DNA from 4 places in the Roseburia rectibacter genome. Region 4 is predicted to be linked to each of the others. Evidence: predicted binding sites of a transcription regulator. Region 4 holds the regulator's gene; each other region holds the start of a gene.
The links. Region 4 encodes Rex, which represses fermentation and respiration genes when NADH is low (regulators of the CRP and FNR family bind a similar motif). Its sites were predicted from a motif close to ATTGTTAANTANTTAACAAT; they were not measured.
Positions count from the first base shown of each region.

Region 1 (5,567 bases), 410 kb from region 4:
TCTTCTTCAGCAATCTTATCCGTATCGAGATAATAGTGGATATTAGCTTTTTCTCCTTCGTTGGTTACAGCTACCTTATTTACAAATCTTGCAGGATCATTTGGATTTTTGCGCTGTTTTTTTAGAGAGCCATTTGCAACCATTTTTTCTGCCCGACAGATCTGCTCCGCACGGATGGATTTCTGATAAGCGGCATATTTAGGGGAGTAGGTTATGATCAATCTTTGATCCAGTTTTTTTGTTGTAAATGGTTCGTCTTTATAATAAAGCTGGTTCTTGTCATCATCTGTCAGTTTTGTGAGGTCAACAGGTTTATCATCTGAGAGACGTTTAAAGCCAGTTTTCTTTAAAGCCCATGCCCGGTCTTCAGCAGGCAGCTTTTTGATGGACTGAGTGACAATAAATGCCCTTTGTCCCATGTGATTAAGAACACGGTTATCCTCAGAAGCAAGTCCGGCGTCACTGCAATAGATAAACTTATCACAGCCGAATTGTTGGAGAATCTTTGTTTCTAAAGGTTTTAAGGATTTCTGCTCATTTTGGTTTCCAGGAAAGAGTGAGAAAGCCAAAGGTATTCCGTCACCATCCGTAAAGAGACCCATTTGAATAATGGAATTCGGACGGTGCTCTTTGCTTTTTCCGTATTTTTTATCTCCATTTTCCTGTTCGATTTCAAAGTAGTAGTTTGTGCAATCATAATAAAGGATCCGATCCATTCTGTCACCGAGAAAAAAGCTATTTTTATAAACTTCTGATTGAATAAAATCCATTTCAGAAGCAAGAACAGAAAGAGCTCGGTACACATCATGAAGTTCATAAGTGGGAGGCTCAAGGAACTGTTTTGCTGCTCGGAAAGAAGAACTTTTGCTGGAAGGTTCTAGAACCCTTGTATAAATTAAATCAGATAAAATCGCATTAAGATCATACTCGAATTTATGTCGGCTTTTGATTTTTCGGCAGACAGAATCGAGCTTAAGCCCATAGTAAATAGACTGAAGAAAAAGATATCCGCCAGAAAAAAGTTTCTGCTTATTATAGTCCATGAGTCTGTTGGAATGAAATGGGATCATGACAGTAGCATCCTCTTTTTCACTTTTATATTTCAGTGTTTCAAGACGATATCACTAAATATTACTATATAATAAAAATAAAAATTTGACAAAAAAATAAGCCTATTTCAAGGCTTTGCGGTACTTTTTTGCATTTCAATGTGTCAAACTCCCGATAAAGGCAGTATCTATCTGAACGTGAGATCTGGAACGCTTACGATCGAGGATGAAAAATAAAACTGGTTATACCACAAGAAATAAATGGCACTTTTTGGTTCAAAAGGACGAAAAAGTGCCATTTTTGCAGAAAAACATAAATTATATTGAAACTTTATAAAATTAATGTTAAAATTATAACAATGTCTGGTATGACCAGATAAAACTAATCTATATAAGGGAGGAATGTATATGTTTACATTTCATGAAGGCCCTTCAGGATTTACCGCAGCGGGAAATGGATTTTCGAATCTTACGGTAATTCTGATCTGGGTAGCAGTATTTGCAGCTTTGGTTCTGCTTAATGAAGTATCAAGAAGATGGAAGTGGAGCGGTTTCTTTTTCTGGTTCATACTTCCGGTCATTGGAACAGTTACATGGTTTACGGTATTAAAAGGTATTGCCTATACCGACTGGTTCCACCTTGCAAAGTATTATTCATCCACCGCAGGCTGTATTTTCTTCTGGTGTTTCCGTTATGTCAAGGGAACAAGAAAAGACGGTACGACCTGGGAACTGAAAAACAACAAGATCTTCATGCTTTTAATTCCGGCAATCCTTGCTATCAATATTTTCGAGGCTTGTTCCCGTGATTTCCAGGTTGCAATGCAGTACTGGGGCAATATCACAGAACTCGCCGATGAGCCGGGCATGTTCGTACTTGGCGGACCATGGAATATTATGAATGGTATCGCAGGTATTTTAAATGCGGTTACGATCGCAGGCTGGTTTGGCGTATGTGTACGTAAAAAGAGTGACAAAGACAGTTCACGCGATATGATCTGGCCGGATATGATGTGGTTCTGGATCGTTGCATACGATTTATGGAACTTTGCTTATACATATAACTGTCTGCCGAGCCACGCATGGTACTGCGGACTTGCATTACTGTTAGCTCCGACAACAGCAGCATTTCTTATCAACAAGGGTGCATGGCTTGAGAACCGTGCCAGAACACTTTCCATCTGGTGCTTCTTCGCGCAGTGCTGGCCGATGTTCCAGGATGAGGTAGTTGTTGTAAACTCTACTTACAATCCGGTAATCTACAACATCGTAAGTGCTTTAGCATTGATCGCTAACGTTGCAGTATTTGTATTTATGATCTACAAATCTGTCCAGAAGAAAAAGAATCCATGGACAAACAGCATCTATGATGACATGGATGGATATAAGAAGATCGCAGAGCAGGCTGAGGCATAAGGACATAATTGCTATGCTGCTGATGCAGGAATGCCTGTGATAATAAAAAATTGAAAAATAAAGAGAAGCCTGTCGCAGCGGATGCGGTAGGCTTTTTCTTTATTTTGTGTTATTATTTTACAGTGGATTTTTTGAAAAGCAGTGACTGGTCAGAATGAGAAAGGGGTTGCAGATGAATTATATTTTACTGGTAGAAGATGATACTATGATCGCATCGGGAATTATATATGCACTGGAAATGGAAGGCTATGAAGTCTGTCATGCTGTGACCGTTGCGGATGCGTGTGGTTTCATCGAAAAAAGATATTTTGATCTTGCAATTTTAGATATGCAGCTGCCGGACGGACTGGGGGCTGATATAGGCAATAAATTAAAAAATACAGATACATCCGTCATTTTTCTGACTGTAGTTGATGATGAAAATACGATTGTCAGGGCTTTTGATGAAGGTGCAGCAGATTATGTCGTAAAGCCTTTCCGGATCAGGGAACTGCTTGCGAGAGTAAGGCGTGTGTTATCGGTTCAGAATAAGCAGACGGGAAAGAATCATATCATTTGCATAGGACAGGTCAAGATCAATACGGATGAGGCAAAAGTTTATGTGGATGACAGGATTGTTGATCTTACTGCGTTAGAATACAGACTGCTTCTTATTTTTGCTAATAATCAGAGAGTCTTATTATCCCGACAGCAGATTTTAGATAAAATCTGGGATATAGATGGTAATTTTGTGGAGGATAATACACTCACTGTTTACGTGAAAAGACTGCGTGAAAAACTCGGGGCGGCATTACAGATCGAGACTGTGAGAGGAATGGGATATCGTGTGGATTAAGAAAAAAGAAGTAGAAAAATTGTCTGAGTTTGTGAAAGGCTATATTTCCGGTGAGAAATTTGATATCCGTGATAACAGAGAGGGTGCATTTCAGATTTTAAAAAATGACATCTATGCTCTGGTTAACAGGAAAAATGAACAGATCAAGGTGATCGAATCGGAAAGAGACATTCTTTCTGACTATATGGCAGATATTTCTCATCAGCTTAAAACACCTATCACTTCCATGATGATCATGGCAGATTTATTAGAAGATGCAGAACCGGAAAAACAGGCGGAATTTATTCATAACATCAGAGTTTCTTTAAACAAGATGGAGTGGCTTGTAGGCGCACTGCTTAAGATGGCAAAGATTGATGCACATGCCATTGAGTTTATAAAAAAAGATATAAAGACATCAGAATTGCTTGAAGCTGTAAATCCTTCGGTTGCGATACTTTTAGATATTAATAATCAGAAACTTATACTGAAAAATGACAGCGTTATCAGTTGTGATAAGCAATGGACGGTGGAGGCACTTACGAATCTTGTAAAAAATGCGATCGAGTATTCTCCGAAAGATAGTGAAATCGAAATAGACAGCGGTGGAAATCCGTTGTATAGCTGGATCTCGGTAAAGGATAGCGGTGCAGGAATGAGTAGAGAGCAGTACGCAGCCCTTTTTAAAAGATTTGAATATTCCACAAATGAAAATGGCTTTGGGATTGGGATGCCGCTTGCGTTATCAATTGTCAAAGGACAGGGCGGAGATATAGATATTGATTTTGGGAACTATGGATGCGGTACGACGTTTATCATAAAATTTTTTAAGTGACAGAATTGTCATAATTGATTTTGGTTTTGTCACGGAACAGTCATTTTACATTGTTAAGATCAGTAGTGAAAAGGGAGGATAATGCGATGGCTGTTTTAGAAGTAAGAGAGCTGACAAAGAAATATAGTCAGGGAGAAGCGGAAGTGACCGCACTTGATCATGTTTCTTTTTCTGTTGAAAGAGGAGAATTTGTTGCGATTGTCGGAGCTTCCGGTTCAGGAAAATCTACCCTTATGAACATGATCGGAGGACTTGATCATCCAACCAGTGGTTCTGTCGTGATCGAGGAAAATGATATTGCTGCAATGAACGAGGATGAACTTGCTATTTTTCGAAGAAGAAATCTGGGAATTATTTATCAGTTTTACAATCTGATTCCTACGCTTACTGCAGAGGAAAATATTATGCTGCCATGGAAACTGGATGGAAGAAAAGAAAATAAAAAACGATTAACAGAAATGATGCAGCTGCTTGGGCTTTTGGAACGGGCAAAACATCTTCCGGGACAGATGTCCGGTGGACAGCAGCAGAGAGTATCAATCGGAAGGGCACTGATCAATGAGCCGGCTTTTATACTGGCGGATGAACCGACTGGAAACCTTGACAGTAAGACGGGCAGAGAGATTATGGATATTTTAAAGCTTGCCAATCAAAAGTATAAGCAGACGATTCTTTTAGTTACGCATGATGAAAAAATTGCCTTGCAGGCGAGCCGGATCATTACGATCGGAGACGGGAAAATTGTAAAAGATGAGGTGATGAAATCATGAAAATTACATCACAGCTCGCACTCAGTCAGCTAAAATTAAATAAAAAAAGAACAATGGCAGGGATTTCTGCTATTTCACTGGCAACAGCACTTGTTACGGCAGTTATGTGTTTTGTAACCAGTGGCAACAGGATGCTTACGGTTTTTTTAGAACCGGGATATGGAGACTATAGCAGTGTGTATTTTCTTTTGATTTTCGTTCCGGTTTTAATTTTAGGGATATTGATCGCTCTTATGTCGGTAACGGTGATATCAAATATTTTTGTGGCAAGTGCCAATAAAAGGATTCAGGAATTTGGTATTTTAAAATGTGTAGGTGGAACCGGAAAACAGATCAGAGCATGTGTTATCTGTGAAAGTTTGTGGCTTTGTGTGGTTGGTATTCCGCTTGGACTTATGGCAGGAACTTTGCTTGGATATATTGGTATAAAAATCACAGGATATTTTGTTTCGAATATCGATCAACTTTCAAAAAGTATTATTATGAGACCGTTTTCCTTTTCTTTGTCATTTCATATTTCGGTATGGACATATCTGTTTGCTTCCTTTTTTTCATTTTTGATTGTTCTTAGATCTGCGTACAAGCCTGCAAAAACTGTTGGAAGGCTTACTGCAATACAGTGTGTAAAAGGTATAACGACAGACATAAATCTAAAAGAGCTTGCTGTAAAAGGTGGATTGGCT
Region 1 covers NZ_CP092473.1:1,667,164-1,672,730, forward strand. The annotation lists partial or broken gene H8S51_RS07875 (IS1634 family transposase) at 1-1,118, opposite strand, end outside; gene H8S51_RS07880 (DUF5692 family protein) at 1,458-2,465, shown strand; gene H8S51_RS07885 (response regulator transcription factor) at 2,638-3,300, shown strand; gene H8S51_RS07890 (sensor histidine kinase) at 3,290-4,114, shown strand; gene H8S51_RS07895 (ABC transporter ATP-binding protein) at 4,201-4,884, shown strand; gene H8S51_RS07900 (ABC transporter permease) at 4,881-5,567, shown strand, end outside.
Region 1: H8S51_RS07880 (DUF5692 family protein) is a predicted target of Rex. The motif match lies at 1,391-1,410, and genes of this name have one in related genera.

Region 2 (5,567 bases), 1.7 Mb from region 4:
TAGCGTTCGTCTACGACCTGGAAGATATAGAACTTCAAGTAATAACTCTCCGGCACATTCTCAGAATTTGCCCAGAGAATCGGATGGTCCGGCGCCTGTGTTCTGAATTCCACCTGGCGGAGTCTCTTGTGTGCTGCCTTTGCCGCCTCTTTGACTGTTTTTGCCAAAAGTTCCTGTGTCATGAAATGGGAGCAGGAACAAGTTGCAAGATAGCCGCCGTCTTTTACCAGTTTTAAGCCTTTCATGTTGATCTCACGGTAACCTTTGATCGCGTTTTTCGTTGCCTGGCGCGACTTGGTAAATGCCGGCGGGTCTAAGATGACAACATCATACTGCTCGCCGCTCTGCGCCAGTTTCGGCAGTTCATCGAGCACATTCGCACAGCGGAAATGAACGGTATCCTCCAGTCCGTTTCTGCGCGCATTTTCGTTTGCCTGCTGCACGGCATACTCGGAAATGTCAAGACCTGTGACATCCGCTGCCCCTGCAATTCCGGCATTTAAGGCAAATGTTCCCATATGGGTAAAGCAGTCTAACACCTTTTTCCCTTTACAGATCCGCTGCATCGCAAGGCGGTTATATTTCTGGTCTAAGAAAAATCCGGTTTTCTGTCCGTTTACGACATCAACCAGATAACGGACACCGTTTTCTGTAATCTCAACGTTAGTGTCAAATTCCTCGCCGATAAATCCTTTTACCTTTGGAAGTCCCTCTTTGGTGCGCTCATTGGCATCGCTTCTCTCATAAACGCCACGCACTTTGATGCCGTCTTTTCCAAGTTCTTCCTTTAATAAGGAAACGATCGTCTCCTTAAACTGCTCCATGCCAAGTGCTAAGCACTCTACCACAAGTACGTCCTCATATTTATCAATGACAAGTCCCGGCAGGAAATCTGCTTCCCCGAAGATTACACGGCAGGATGATGTATCGACCGTTGTTTTGCGGTACTCCCATGCATTTTTTACACGCATTTGTAAAAATGCGCGGTCGATCTCCTGATCCACATGTCTCGTCAGCATGCGGATGCGGATCTTTGAATTGGTATTGATAAATCCTTTTCCCATCGGATAGCCGTCAAAATCATGCACAACTACGATCTCTCCGTTTTCAAAACTTCCCATGACCGTATCAATCTCGTTATCAAAAATCCATGCACCGCCTGCCTTGATCGTTCTTCCTTCACCCTTTTTTAATGTCACAACTGCACTCATTTTCCATCCACCTTTCTCACGCTTTTTCTTTTCCATAATTTACAACATAAATCTCCACGCAGACCAGCACCAATGCCACCAGGCACAGCAAAGCAGTGCACCGATCCACACCACAATGGTTTTCTGCATCCATTGTTCATTTAATTGCATTTGTTTTCCTCATTTCCTGATTTTTGCATTTACCCATTGTAGCACATTCCATGCTGCCTATAAAATATTTTTTAAACAAAAACTGTTTCTTGTAACTGCCTGCCATGTCCGATATAATAAATACTATAAAAAAGCAGACTATATTTTTTCATACGACATATACAGCACTACATATATCTGTTGTGAATCATTATAAAAAACATACACAAACAGGGGGACTTTCCATGGCTACGATAAGTTTATGCATGATCGTAAAAAATGAAGAAGCGGTTCTTGCCCGCTGCCTCGATTCAATTGCAGATCTTATGGATGAGATCATCATCGTAGATACCGGTTCTACGGATCACACAAAGGAGATCGCTGCAAAATACACCAGTCAGATCTATGATTTTAAATGGACAAGCGATTTTTCCGCGGCGAGAAATTTTTCTTTTTCCAAGGCAAACATGGATTACATCTATACCGCCGATGCAGACGAGGTTTTAGATGAATTTAACCATGAGCGTTTTCTGCGTCTGAAAAATGCACTGCTGCCGGAAATCGAGATCGTTCAGATGAAATATGTGACGGACGCTGATTTTGACACCGTTTTAAATGCAAAAAAAGAATACCGTCCGAAGCTGTTCAAACGTCTGCGCACCTTTACCTGGGTCGATCCGGTGCACGAGACAGTAAGACTTACTCCCGTGATTTTTGACAGTGATGTTGAAATTTTACATAAACCACAGAACTTTCACAGCAAACGTGACTTCTCTATTTTCATCAAAAACTTCCAGAGTGGTCACGAGCTTTCTCCAAAAATCCGCACCATGTATGCCAAAGAGCTGTTAAAGACTGGTGATACAAAAGATTTCTGGGATGCCAAACCGATCTTTCAGTATATCTTAGAGCATGACCTCTCCGATGATGCGATGAAAGAAGCCTCCTGCGTACTCGCACATGTATACCGCCTAGAGGACAACAAAAATGAATTTTTCAAGCTGACGATGAAGGATATGCTGACCACTCCATGTTCCGAGATCTGTTATGAACTTGGCACCTATTTTCTTGCACAGAAGGATTTAAATGAGGCTGTTATCTGGTTTTACAATGCCGCCTACGAGACGGAGAGCATCTTAGATGTCCACACCAACGGCGATCTCCCACTATACGGATTGGTCGAATGTTATGAACTGCTTCTCGCCGAGGCAAAATCGAATATCCCTTCGGATACCATGCTGGTTTCAAGCTATGAGGAAGCGTTGGAAAAATACCGCCGTGAGTCGCAGAGCTGGACGATGCCGGTAGAGAATTAATTGAGTTACTGTTCACTCGCAAGCTTGACACTTGCTGTCAAGCTGTGCGCCAAAGACTATATCATGCCAGATTACAGCCCCATGCATCGAAGATGCATTTAAAATGGGCTGTAATTGTTACTGCTCACACAGTATGTGTGAACAGTAACTTAATTGACTTGTCAAACCCTCCATAAAGTGTTAGGATAAGACTATGGTAAATTTTTAACAATCTTTTTATATCATGATTTTTAACAATTATGAGGAGGTATTTGTGATGGATTATTCACAGGAATACAAACAGAAACTTGTATCTGCCGATGAGGCGGTAAAATTGATCAAATCCGGTGACTGGGTTGACTTCGGATGGTGTACGAACACCGTAGATGCCCTTGATCAGGCGCTGGCAAAACGTACCGATGAGTTGACAAACGTAAACCTGCGCGGTGGTATCCTTTTAAAACCGTTAGCTACTTTCGCACGCGAGGACGCCGGTGAGCACTTTACATGGAACTCATGGCATATGTCAGGTATCGAACGTAAAATGATCAGCCGCGGATGCGCTTTCTATTCACCAATCCGTTACTCCGAACTGCCACGTTACTACCGCGAGCTTGACTGCCCGGATGATGTAGCAATGTTTCAGGTAGCTCCGATGGATTCCCATGGATATTTCAATTTCGGACCAAGTGCCTCCCATCTCGGTGCAATGTGTGAGAGAGCAAAACACATCATCGTAGAGGTCAATGAAAACATGCCGCGCTGCCTTGGCGGAACAGAATGCGGAATTCACATTTCCGATGTAACATATATCGTAGAGGGTTCTAATCCTCCGATCGGCGAGCTTGGTGCCGGCGGTCCTGCAACAGATATCGACAAGACGGTTGCCAAACTGATCGTAGACGAGATTCCGAACGGTGCATGTTTGCAGCTTGGTATCGGTGGTATGCCAAACGCTGTCGGTTCCCTGATCGCGGAGTCCGACTTAAAAGATCTTGGTGTCCACACAGAGATGTATGTAGATGCATTCGTTGACATCGCAAAAGCCGGAAAGATCACCGGTGCAAAGAAAAATATTGACCGCTACCGTCAGACCTACGCTTTCGGTGCAGGTACCAAGAAAATGTACGATTACTTAGACGACAACCCAGAGCTAATGAGTGCTCCGGTTGACTATACCAACGATATCCGTTCCATCTCTGCACTCGATAACTTTATCTCCATCAACAACGCCGTTGATATCGACCTCTTCGGTCAGGTCAATGCAGAGTCAGCAGGTATCAAGCAGATCAGTGGTGCCGGCGGACAGTTAGACTTCGTATTAGGTGCTTATCTGTCAAAAGGCGGCAAGAGCTTTATCTGCCTGTCCTCGACCTTTAAGACCAAAGACGGACAGGTACAGTCAAGAATCCGCCCGACATTGGCAAACGGTTCCATCGTAACTGATACCCGTGCCAACACACATTATGTTGTAACGGAATATGGTAAAGTAAATGTCAAAGGACTTTCCGCTTGGCAGAAAGCCGAAGCATTGATCTCCATCGCTCACCCGGATTTCCGTGACGAGCTGATCAAAGAAGCAGAAAGAATGCACATCTGGAGACGCAGCAACAAATAGATTGCTTGTAAACTTTATAATTCATAGGATGTAATTTCCTATGAATTATAGAATGGACGCTCCGCGAACATTCTATTATCACGAATCAAGAAAAAGGCAGAACCGCTTCATCCCCGGTTCTGCCTTTTCTTCTTATACTGTCACTCTTTGTTTTTTCAATAAATTCCACCCCAGCACTGCCATAATAACTGCTGCCACAACTCCGGCGGCAAACAGATACTGCACGATATTTTCCAGACCGATCTGTTCACCAAGCTGATGCATCTTTGCTGCCATCACTTCATTTTCACTCAATTTGACCGGCACAAGTGTGAGAAACATCCAGATCGCCCATACTACCCAGAATGCTTTCATGCCAAACCTAAGGATCACAGCCCCTAAAAACAGTTCAACAACCGTCATTCCAACGATAACCGCAAGAAGATATTTCCACTGAAAATACTGTGTAACATCCAGTATAATTTCACACTGCGGATAGATCACACTGATTAATGCAAGTTCTATCTTTCCAAGTACAAACAGTAACAATTCCAAGCCTGCAAGTTCCACCATATTAAACAATGCATAGCTTCCCACAAATGATTTTCTTGTTGCGCCCATAGACAGCGCCATATTAAACTCTCCAACAAATGAAAATGTGATTCCAAAGAAATGCATAAATACCAATATAATCATCCCAATCAGCATTCCAAGCGTTACACATTCTTTTTCCACGGTGTTTGCCCGGATAATCATCATAACAATGATTCCAAACACATAACCGCCAAATGCAGCCACAAGGAACTGCAACACTTCCATCTTTCTTGTTTTACACTGTATCAAAAAATTTTCGATCATTTTTCACACCCTGCGCCTTTCATATCGTCCCGGTTTTCTGCACAAATTTATTACACACGAACTTCATACTTTGACACAACACGAAGCATCATGACCAGGCTTATTACATAAAACACTGCCGCTGCAACTGCACCGATCACAAGCACTCCTGCAACAATACTGCCGGACAGGCTTTCAACCCATGCGATCACCGTATCACAAAACCCGACTCCTGTAACAAAACCGGCACCCACAAAAAATACCACTGCTATCGTTATAATAATTCCTACCGCCATTCCCTTTTTTCCATAATGCATCTGCAATACAGCACAGATCTGTCCGAATGCTATGCAGAAAAGGAACGCTTCCGCAATCAGTATATTTTTAAAGCCTTCCAATCTGCCAACTGACATATAGCCTGTAAAAAGGATAAACAGATATGACGTGACTGCATAGACTGCATACAAAAGCTGTGCTCCCCATGCAGCCTCTTTTCTG
Region 2 covers NZ_CP092473.1:3,728,842-3,734,408, forward strand. The annotation lists gene H8S51_RS17070 (class I SAM-dependent rRNA methyltransferase) at 1-1,211, opposite strand, end outside; gene H8S51_RS17075 (glycosyltransferase family 2 protein) at 1,586-2,656, shown strand; gene H8S51_RS17080 (butyryl-CoA:acetate CoA-transferase) at 2,913-4,253, shown strand; gene H8S51_RS17085 (hypothetical protein) at 4,386-5,090, opposite strand; gene H8S51_RS17090 (membrane-spanning protein) at 5,141-5,567, opposite strand, start outside.
Region 2: H8S51_RS17080 (butyryl-CoA:acetate CoA-transferase) is a predicted target of Rex. The motif match lies at 2,849-2,868, and genes of this name have one in related genera.

Region 3 (5,567 bases), 1.2 Mb from region 4:
CTGATTTAATCCGATACGATGTCCTGCACATCCGATATTACAGGAAATACATTTGCGGATATCACATTCTTTTCCAAACTCAACTTTGTTTACCCATTCCGGATCTGCGATCAGTCCACGACCCATTCCGATGAAATCAGCATCACCTTTTGCTAAGATATCCTCAGCAACTTTCGGATCACGGATGTTACCAACGGTCATACATGGTTTGCCATATTTTTCTTTTACAGCTTTTGCCATGTAAGAACGCCATCCGTCCGGTAAATAGTTTGCATCGATCTGGTACTGGATGGAACCATTCAGACCACAGGAAACGTCAAATACATCGACTTCTTTTTCAAAGTACTGTAAATACTCTAAGGTATCCTCTAAAGTATTTCCACCTTCTACCATCTCGTCAGCACTGATACGAACGAAGATCGGGAAGAAAGGTCCGACCTGTTTACGAACTTCCTCGATAACCAGTTTGGCAAATCTTGCACGGTTTTCCGGAGAACCGCCAAATTCGTCTGTTCTCTTATTGGTAGTAGGAGAAAGAAACTGGCTGATCAGGTAAGAGTGTCCTGCATGGATCTCAACTGCATCGAATCCACAGATCTGTGCACGTTTTGCAGCTTCACCGTATTTTTTTACAATATGCATGATCTCGTCTTTCTCTAATGGACGAGGAATCTCTCCGCCTGCTTTAGAAGGTACATCAGAAGCAGAAACCGGCTGCATTCCGATACGGGAAGACATTGCAGAAGCACCTGCATGGTTTAACTGGATAGCGATGCATGCACCGTGTTTGTGTACGTTTTCACATAATTTGAAAAGACGCGGGATATAGTTGTCTAAATCGATACGAAGCTGTGTAGTACCGTTAGAACCCTGAGGGGAATCAACACTTGCGTTTTCCACGATCAAAAGACCAGTACCGCCTTTTGCACGCTGCTCATAGTAATTAATATGAAGGAAACTCATTTCTCCGTTCTGCTCACCATAGTTTGTTCCCATTGGTGTCATAACGATTCTGTTTTTTACGGTCATACGACGGATGGTCATTGGTTCAAAAATATGAGGGTATTTGCTTTTCATGATAAAATCTCCTTTGCATTTAAATGAATAAATTGTGTAGTTGAGATTGTTGGATGGTGAAAACTGCAGCATAGCTTTTAGAATGTCAGAAAACGTGGCGCGGTAGGCGTGCAGTTTTGAGCGGGCAGATAATTGTGTTTTAGATAGTTACTTTTTTAACAATGAAAAAGTCTGTGTGCTCTTTCTGTGATTAATGTACCCCGAAATATTAAAAAAATCCAATTCGTTTTTTCGGGGAAAATGATAGATTTTCTCTATTGATTCTGCGCGGTAAGATTGTTATTCTTATAATATTGAAACAATTCGGAAGAAACCGGGGGATGGATTCATGAATTTAAGTCAGTTACAATATTTTAAGACATTGGCAAAGGAAGAACATTATACAAGGGCGGCGCAGATCTTATCGATTACACAGCCATCATTAAGTCATGCGATCGCACAGTTAGAGCAGGAACTGGGAACGAGATTGTTTGAAAAAAAAGGCAGAAATGTTGTTCTGACACGTTATGGAAAGATTTTTCTTCCATATGTGGAAGAATCCTTAAAAGTATTAGAGGAGGGGGTGCAGCGGACAAAAGAATTAAATGGAAGCAAAGAAGGTATGATACATCTTGCTTATATTTATACTTTAGGCAGTACATTTGTACCGAAAATGGTGCGGAGATTCTTAGATGCTTACCCGGATTACCATATTGAGTTTCATTTTATTGTCGGAACGACAGGAGATATTTTAGAGGGACTGAAAAATGACAGGTATGATATGGTATTTTCCTCTTATCAGGACGGGGAGCCGGATATCGAATTCCGGCAGATCGGCGATCAGAAGTTAGTGCTTGCCGTACCGAAAAACCACCCGCTTGCCATGTACGACACGGTGGATTTAAAAGATACCGTAGATTATCCACAGATCTATTTCCAGAAAGGAAGCGGACTGCGCCCGGTGATCGACCAGATGTATGAACAGATCAGCGTATTTCCAAAGATCGCCTTTGAAATAGAGGAAGATGGCAGCATGGCAGGACTTGTCGCCCAGGGATTTGGCATTGCAGTCATGCCGGATATTCCAATCTTAAAAACCCTCGACGTCAAAACCCTGACAATCACAAACCCGGAATACGAACGCCATGTCTACCTTGCCACCATGAAAAAACGCTACCTCTCCCCCGTAGCGAAATCCTTTATCCAGTTTGTCACGCAGGAGACAGAGTGAAGCGAAACTCACCAATACAGAAAACAGAGTGAAGCGAAACTCACCAATACAGAAAACAGAGTGAAGCGAAACTCACCGATACAGAAAACAGAGTGAAGCGAAACTCACCGATACAGAAAACAGAGTGAAGCGAAACTCATCGATACAGAAAACAGAGTGAAGCGAAACTCATCAATACAGTAAAGTCAGTTGTGAGGCGGGACCCCATTTATAAGAAGGTGCTCTGGAGTCGCCGGTACTTAGCGACCGTATTCTGGTCGCTTAGTACCGCTGCGAGCGACAGGCAGCGTAAGCGTGCCTTCGTTAAATGGGTTCCCGCCTCACAATATTCACAGCCTGCAATGAGTTTCGCGTAAGCTGACAGCCGCATTATCAATGGAATGAGTTTCGGGCAAGCTGACAGCCGCATTATCAATGGAATGAGTTTCGGGCAAGCTGACAGCTGCATTATCAATGGTATGATTTCCGTACAAACTGGATAAACCTCTGCACAGCCGGCAGTTGATATTTTCCACGCATATATCCCATATATACCGTGTGTGAAAAAGTTTCCTGTGAAATGAGCGGCCTGATGCAGATATCATCCCTGTGAATCGTATCAACATCGGCAACGAGAGCAATCCCAAAGTTTTTTGCCACAAGTGAGGCAATTCCGTTTTCATCCGGAGACTCGCAGATAAAATTCGGGATCACATCGTGGTCTTTAAAAAAGTTACGTGTGTATTTGCCAAGACCGGAATGTCTTGCGTATCCAAGCACCGGGTATTTTTCGAAATCCCCGGCTTCAATTTCAGCTTTTTTACCGAGAGGATGTCCTATGGGAAGGATTGCCACAAGGTCCTGCTTTATAATAGGTATAAACTCAATATTTGGTTCATTCGCAGAGTAGGAACCAAAGATCAGATCATAAGAACCTTTCTTCAAACCTTCTATATTCATGGAAGTAATATCCTGAAAAAAATGAAACGTAATATTTTTATTCTGCTCTAAGGAAAGAAAAGCGCGTACCGTATTTGGAATAAATTCACGGGCAAGCGGGGAAACATAAGCAATATCAATATGTCCACCGTTTGTTGCAATCTGCTGCATTTTATTTGAGGCGCGTGTAACATCATCTAAAATCTGCGTGACATGCTCTAAAAAAATCTCCCCGGCTTTTGTGAGCGTGACATTTCGCCCGCGTTTTTCAAAAAGTGTGACACCAAGTTCATTTTCTAAAGCAGCAATGGAACGGCTTAAACTTGGTTCTGAAATATTCATTTTTTCTGCTGCCTGGTTGAAGTGCTGAAGGACGGCTGCTTGGTAAAAATAACTCAATTGATTAAGTGTCATGTATAGATCTCCTTATAAATGATAGATAATATCTATCGATTACAAAATAAAACCATTGTTTTTGTACACATTATATCATGATTAGTACATTAAAACTATTAAAAAAGCATGAAATTGGCATTGGATGTATTGAAAAAAGCGTTGTATAATAATTACATCAGAGGTTGTTAAGTTTTTAACAAAGCGGGCAGGTAATGTTAAAAACATGAAACTAAATAAGAAAATCAAACAAAAAAGAAAAAGGAGAACACTACTATGGCAGAGAGAATCACAGGTCACACAGAGCTTATCGGATTAATGGCTTACCCAATCAGACATTCAAGTTCACCGGCAATGCACAATGAGGCATTTGCATATTTAGGACTTGACTATGCTTACCTTGCATTCGAGGTTGACAACAGTACCTTAGAGGATGCGATCAAAGGTCTTCGCGCATTAAAGATGGTTGGTTCTAACGTATCTATGCCAAACAAAACAGTTGTTGGTCAGTATCTTGATAAATTATCACCGGCTGCAGAGCTTTGCGGAGCTGTAAATACGATCGTTAATGACAACGGTGTATTAACAGGACATATCACAGATGGTATCGGATTTATGCAGGCATTAAAAGACAACGACATTGACGTGATCGGAAAGAAAATGACCATCGCAGGTGCCGGCGGAGCTGCAACAGCAATCGAGATCCAGGCTGCATTAGATGGCGTAAAAGAAATCTCTATCTTCAATATTCATGATAAATTCTGGGAGAACGCAGAGGCAACTGTTAAGAAGATCAATGAGAGAACAAACTGCAAAGCTACTCTTTATGATTTAGACGACAAAGAGAAATTAAGAGAAGAGATGGCAGATTCTTACATCTTCGTAAACGGAACAGGTGTTGGTATGAAACCGTTAGAGGGAATGTCCGTTGTTCCTGATAAATCTTTCTTCCGTCCGGAACTGATCGTTGTAGACGTACCTTATTCTCCACTTGAGACAAAGATGCGTTCCATGGCAAAAGAAGTTGGATGTAAGACAATGAACGGTCTTGGCATGATGTTATTCCAGGGAGCAGCAGCATTTAAACTCTGGACTGGAAAAGATATGCCGATCGAGCACATGAAAGAAGTATTAAACATCAAATACGAATAAAATCCCCCAGTCACATGCGGCGGTATGAAAAAATGCCGCTGCATCACAACTCAAATTGAGGAGAAAATCAATGAATAAAAAATATTTACCGAGCGCACTGATTCTTTATTTAAATTATTTTATCCATGGTGTCGGATGTTCTATTTTAGGACAGGCAGTGATCAAGGAAGCTCTTGCTGCATCCTGGGGTGTGGAAGCTATGGCAATCACAGCTATTTCTGCCGCACTTGGACTGGGAAGACTGATCGCACTTCCATTTGCAGGTCCTCTTTCTGATAAGTTAGGACGTCGTATCTCTACTGCAATCGGAAGCGGTTCTTATGCAGTATATCTGATCGGTCTTGCGCTTGCATTTAATGCAGGAACAAATGGTGGATATCAGATCGCATATATCTGTGCCATCATCGGAGGTATTGCCAACTCTTTCCTTGATACCGGAATTTACCCGGCTGTAGGTGAGATCATTTATAAAGCACCGGGTGTTGCAACGATGGGAATTAAATTTTTCATTGCAATCGCACAGATGATCCTGCCATTCGTACTTGGCGTAACGGTAGCAACAACAGCAGCAGGTCTTACATCTTATAACATATTATTCTTTGGATGTGGTATCATTTATATTGTATTATTAGTATTAGTAATGCTTTTCCCTCTTCCGGATGCGGATCAGAAGGCAGCGGGAGAAAAAGAAGGACTGATCGCCAGCTTAAAACATACACATTTTTCCATCGAGTCTGTTGCAATGATCCTGATCGGTTTTACCTGTACCGGTACATTCCAGCTCTGGTTAAACTGTGCGCAGAACTTTGCAAAAGAG
Region 3 covers NZ_CP092473.1:857,848-863,414, forward strand. The annotation lists gene H8S51_RS04035 (NAD(P)/FAD-dependent oxidoreductase) at 1-1,077, opposite strand, end outside; gene H8S51_RS04040 (LysR family transcriptional regulator) at 1,406-2,287, shown strand; gene H8S51_RS04045 (LysR family transcriptional regulator) at 2,738-3,619, opposite strand; gene H8S51_RS04050 (shikimate dehydrogenase) at 3,875-4,750, shown strand; gene H8S51_RS04055 (MFS transporter) at 4,821-5,567, shown strand, end outside.
Region 3: H8S51_RS04050 (shikimate dehydrogenase) is a predicted target of Rex. The motif match lies at 3,783-3,802, and genes of this name have one in related genera.

Region 4 (5,567 bases):
CCAAGAGGAGCCGCCTGGTAAGGTGTTATTTTCTGTGCCATAAATGTACCGATCACACCGCTTAACACATCTCCGCTTCCTGCTGTTGCCATTCCGGAATTGCCGGAAAGATTCAGGTATTTTTTACCATCCGGCAGTGCAGTTACGGTATGTTCGTCTTTTAAGACACATACAACGTGATATTCTTTTGCATAATCCGCAGCAGTCTGAAGCAAATGATGCTGGATCTCACTGACTGTTTTTCCGGTAAGCCGGCTCATCTCTCCGGGATGAGGTGTGATCACTGCCGGGATTTTAAAATTTTTCCAGATATCTGCCTCTGGTAAGTCATTCTGCTCTGCTATCAGATTTAACGCATCCGCATCAAAAAGAATTGCTTTCTTTTCCTGTGACGTTCCATATTCTAACACAAAATTTAATATCTGTGCAGCAGTTTTTTCTTTCCCAAGCCCGGGACCTGCCACAATGGCATCTGCCCAATCAAAAGCCTCCTGTAATACAGCCTTCCCCGGAGCAGCATTTTTATCATAAGTAGTAAGAACCGCCTCTGGAACACAGCTCTGTAAAATAATCCTGTTTTCTTCCGGCGTCAGCACACGCACCAGACCGCATCCTGTGGCGTAAGCAGCTTTTGCAGATAAAACTGCCGCCCCTGCCATATTGACACTTCCTGCGATCAGCAAAAGTTTTCCATAGCTTCCTTTATTAGAATGACTTTTTCTCTCCGGGAGCAGCAATATATCTTTCGTTTCCAATGCCATTACTGACGGTGTCTCTCCCAGCCAGCTTTCTTTCGTGATACCGATATCACATACGATCACTCTGCCGGCATATTCATTTCCCGGCCAGAGAATACTGCCTAATTTCGCAAATGCGAATGTGATCGTGATATCTGCACGAAATGCCATACCAAGGACAGCACCTGTATCTGCAGAAATTCCGGATGCAATATCCACTGCCACTTTTTCTCCCGGAAGTGTATTCATACAACATAATATGTCTGCATAAGTACCAGTCACGTCTCTCGACAACCCTACACCAAATAGTGCATCTATGACAGTTGTTGGTCTGATCTGTTCCGGTAAATCCGTATAGACAGGAACACCATATGCATTTAAAATATCCTGCTGGATTCTGTTTTGCTCCGAGCAATGATCTTTATTTCCAGCAAAAACAACTGTAACAGTATGTCCCTCCAGAAATAAAAGGCGGGCGATCGCAAGACCATCTCCACCATTATTTCCGCTACCGCATACGATAAGAACTTCTGAGAGATCGACTTTTTGCTTATGGAGTTCATTTACAAATGTTATTGCTGCACGCTCCATCAGAAGAAGTCCCGGAACCTTAAAATGTGAAACGGTATTTGCGTCATATTTTTGCATTTCCCTGCTGTTTACAAGATACTTCATGATAATAAACCCCCTGTTATAAGCAAAAAACGCCGCACAAAGATCTGTGCGGCAGCTAATTGCTTCCTGAATTTATGGCACCCTTTTCAGTTGCCGTTTTTTTCTGCTTTTTTGTTTCTGACAATGTTGTAAGATAACTGCATCAAACTGTCGGAAAGATGTACATTCTCTACAACAACATTTTTATCAATGAGCTCCAGGTCTACATGCGCAAAATTCCAGATTGCGCGGATTCCAAGTCCGACTAGTCTGTTTGCAATGGCATCAGCCTTTTCCTTTGGCATAGTAAGCGCCGCAATATCCACCTGATTTTCTGCACAGAAACTCTCTAATTCATCCAGCATGCGGATTTTGATTCCACGCACGGTCACACCGTCCAATGCAGGATTTACATCAAACAGTCCTATGATCACAAAACCAAGTTTTTCAAATTTCACATAGTTTGTAAGTGCCTGTCCAAGATTACCTGCACCCACCACAATAATATTGTGTCTTTCATTTAAACCTAATATCTTACCGATTTCCTCATATAAAAACTTTACATTATAACCATAACCCTGCTGGCCAAAACCACCAAAATTATTCAGATCCTGTCTGATCTGGGATGCGGTCACATTCATTCGTTTACTCAGATCATTGGATGATATACGTTCTACACCGGCATCTAAGAGTTCTCCGAGGTAGCGGTAATAACGCGGCATTCTCCGGATAACTGCCTGTGATATTTCTTTTTCCTGCACAAAAGGTTCCACCTTTCTTACGTTCTCTCGTTTATTATAGTGATTTCCCCTGTGTCTGTCAATGTGTGAAAAATTTAACTATCTTTTTTCAATAAGATATTTTCTGTTTTGTCAGGAAATATCATCAATCAGTTCCATCTAACTGCATTGACAGCTCTTCCCAGGTTTCATAGCAGGTTTCCAGTCGTTCCCTGCACTCCTGCTGTCTTGCTGCAAGCTCATTTAATTTTGCGGAATTAACTGCGTTTTCCGGCTTTGCACATTCTTCATCGATCATGCTTATTTCACTTTCAAGTGCGGCAATCTCTTCCTCGGCTTTTTTTAAACTGTTTTCAATTTTACGAATCCTTGCCTGCTCTGCTTTTTGTGCCTGCCAGTCGAGCTTATTAACGGCATCATCCTGTTTCTTAGGCTGCACATCTGAAGTTTCTGGCTGTTTCACATACAACTGCGTCATAATATCATGTTTTTCCAGATAATAATCATAGTTTCCGATATAATTTACAATTGTTTCACCTGTCAGCTCCAGGATTCTTGTTGCTGTCTGATTGATAAAATAGCGGTCATGTGAAACAAAAAATACCGTTCCTGTATACTGGTTTAATGCAGATTCCAAAATTTCCTTGGATGTAATGTCCAGATGGTTTGTCGGCTCATCTAAAATAAGAAAATTAGCATCTGAAAGCATCAGTTTTGCCAGAGAGACACGGCCTCTTTCACCACCGCTTAAATCTGAGATCCGCTTAAACACATCATCATTTGTAAATAAAAAGGCTGCCAGTACATTGCGGATCTTTGTGTTGTTCAGCTCTGGATAAGCATCTGAGATCTCTTCAAATATGGTTTTTTCCATATGTAAAAGCTGATGTTCCTGATCGTAATATCCAATGTGAACATTCGAACCAAGTGTTACCGTACCACCATCTGCCTGTATCAGATTATTGATGATCTTTAAGATGGTCGTTTTCCCGGTTCCGTTATTGCCGATCAGTGCTACCCGCTCCCCACGTTTAATCTCGAATGAGATATCCGAAAACAATGTAACCGGCGGATATGATTTTGCAAGACCTGACACCGTAAGGACATCATTTCCGCTGACCACATTTGGCTCTAACACGATCTTAATGTCTGTATTGTCCTCAACCGGTTTTTCAATACGTTCTATCTTGTCTAACATCTTTTCGCGGCTCTCCGCACGCTTGATGGATTTTTCACGGTTAAACGATTTTAACTTTGTGATAACTTCTTCCTGATGTCTGATCTCACGCTGCTGATTATAATATTGTTTTAACAGATCTTCACGGACTTTTGCTTTCTTCTTCGCAAAATCCGAGTAATTTCCCTGATATACATAAGCCTTATGCTGGAAAATCTCAACTACTTTCGTGACAACTCTGTCTAAAAAATAACGGTCATGAGCCACGATCACAACAGCACCTTTGTATGCACGCAGAAAATTCTCAAGCCATCGGATCGATTCCATATCCAGATGGTTTGTCGGCTCATCTAAAAGTAATACATCCGGCTTTGTGACTAAGAGTTTGCCAAGCGAAACCCTGGTTTTCTGTCCTCCGGACAATTCATTCATCTGCTTTGTTAAATCTTCGTCCGAAAAACCAAGTCCTTTTAAAATACCGGTTACTTCACTCCGGTATGCATATCCGCCCTGCAGTTCAAATTCGTGGCTCAGACGATGATAAACCTCCATCAGTTTTTCCAGTTCCCCACCGGTCTGCTGATTCATTTCTGACTCCATATTGCGGAGTTTCTGTTCCATTTCAAGGATGTCAGCTCTTGCATTAAGAACTTCGTCATAAATGGTTCTGTGCCCCGATACATCCTGATACTGTGCCAGATAACCGATTGTTTTATCTTTTGCAAGGATCACTTCACCGGTATCGGACGTTTCTTCGCCCATAATAATTTTAAGCAGCGTAGACTTGCCGGCACCATTGATGCCGACAATCGCTGCTTTTTCGTTTGCTTCAATATGAAAACATACATCTTTTAAGATCTCATCTGTTCCAAAAGACTTTGAGATACTCTGACATGACAAAATCATTTTAAACTTTCCTCTAATGTTGTTCTGATTGCCTTGATGAAATTTTCGCTGTTTAATACAACCGGATTCGGATTTGTAGTAATCAGCGCAAGGTCTTTTGTCATTTTACCATCTTCAATGGTCTTTATACAAGCCTTTTCAAGTTTTTCTGCAAAATCAGATAATGCCTGGTTAGAATCAAGTTCTCCACGTTTCTTAAGTGCACCTGTCCATGCAAAAATAGTTGCAACAGAGTTTGTGGATGTCTCCTCACCTTTTAAGTGTTTGTAATAATGGCGCTGTACCGTTCCATGTGCAGCTTCATATTCATAATATCCATCCGGGGAAACTAATACAGAAGTCATCATGGCAAGTGAACCAAATGCACTTGAAACCATATCACTCATGACATCTCCATCATAATTTTTACATGCCCAGATATAACCACCCTCAGACTTCATTACACGTGCAACTGCATCATCGATCAATGTATAAAAATAGGTAATACCTGCTTTTTCGAATTTTTCTTTGTACTCTGCATCAAAGATTTCCTGAAAAATGTCTTTAAAGGTATGATCGTATTTTTTTGAAATCGTATCCTTTGTTGCAAACCACAGATCCTGTTCTGTATCCAGTGCATAATTAAAACAGCTTTTTGCGAAACTTTCAATGGAATTGCAAAGGTTATGCTGTCCCTGAACAACGCCTGCTCCGGTAAAGTTGTGGATCAGTTCTCTCGTCTCTGTACCATCTTCCGCTGTATATACCAGCTCACATTTGCCTGCTCCAGGAATCTTCATCTCAGTTGCTTTATATACATCGCCATATGCATGACGCGCGATCGTGATCGGTTTTTTCCAGTTCTTTACACATGGCTCGATCCCTTTTACAACGATCGGTGCACGGAATACCGTTCCATCTAACATGGCGCGGATCGTACCATTCGGGCTTTTCCACATTTCTTTTAAATTATATTCAGTCATGCGGGCTGCATTTGGTGTGATCGTTGCACATTTTACAGCAACACCGTATTTCTTTGTTGCATTGGCAGAGTCAACGGTAACCTGATCATTTGTCTCATTACGATGCTCTAATCCAAGATCATAATACTCTGTTTTTAAATCAATAAACGGCAGAAGTAATTCATCTTTGATCATTTTCCAGAGGATTCTTGTCATCTCATCTCCGTCCATCTCTACCAGTGGTGTTGTCATTTTGATTTTTTCCATTATGTTCTCCTTTTCTATTGAAATAAATTGTCCCATCCGTAATTGTCCATATTGTGAATGGTGTTCATCATATGCTCATTTGCAAGTTTTTCTGCCAGATTGGCATCATGTTTTTTTAATGCTTCCACAATCTGTCTGTGTTCCT
Region 4 covers NZ_CP092473.1:2,077,880-2,083,446, reverse strand. The annotation lists gene H8S51_RS09880 (NAD(P)H-hydrate dehydratase) at 1-1,412, opposite strand, end outside; gene H8S51_RS09875 (redox-sensing transcriptional repressor Rex) at 1,499-2,152, opposite strand; gene abc-f (ribosomal protection-like ABC-F family protein) at 2,277-4,214, opposite strand; gene H8S51_RS09865 (NADP-dependent isocitrate dehydrogenase) at 4,211-5,422, opposite strand; gene H8S51_RS09860 (GntR family transcriptional regulator) at 5,437-5,567, opposite strand, start outside.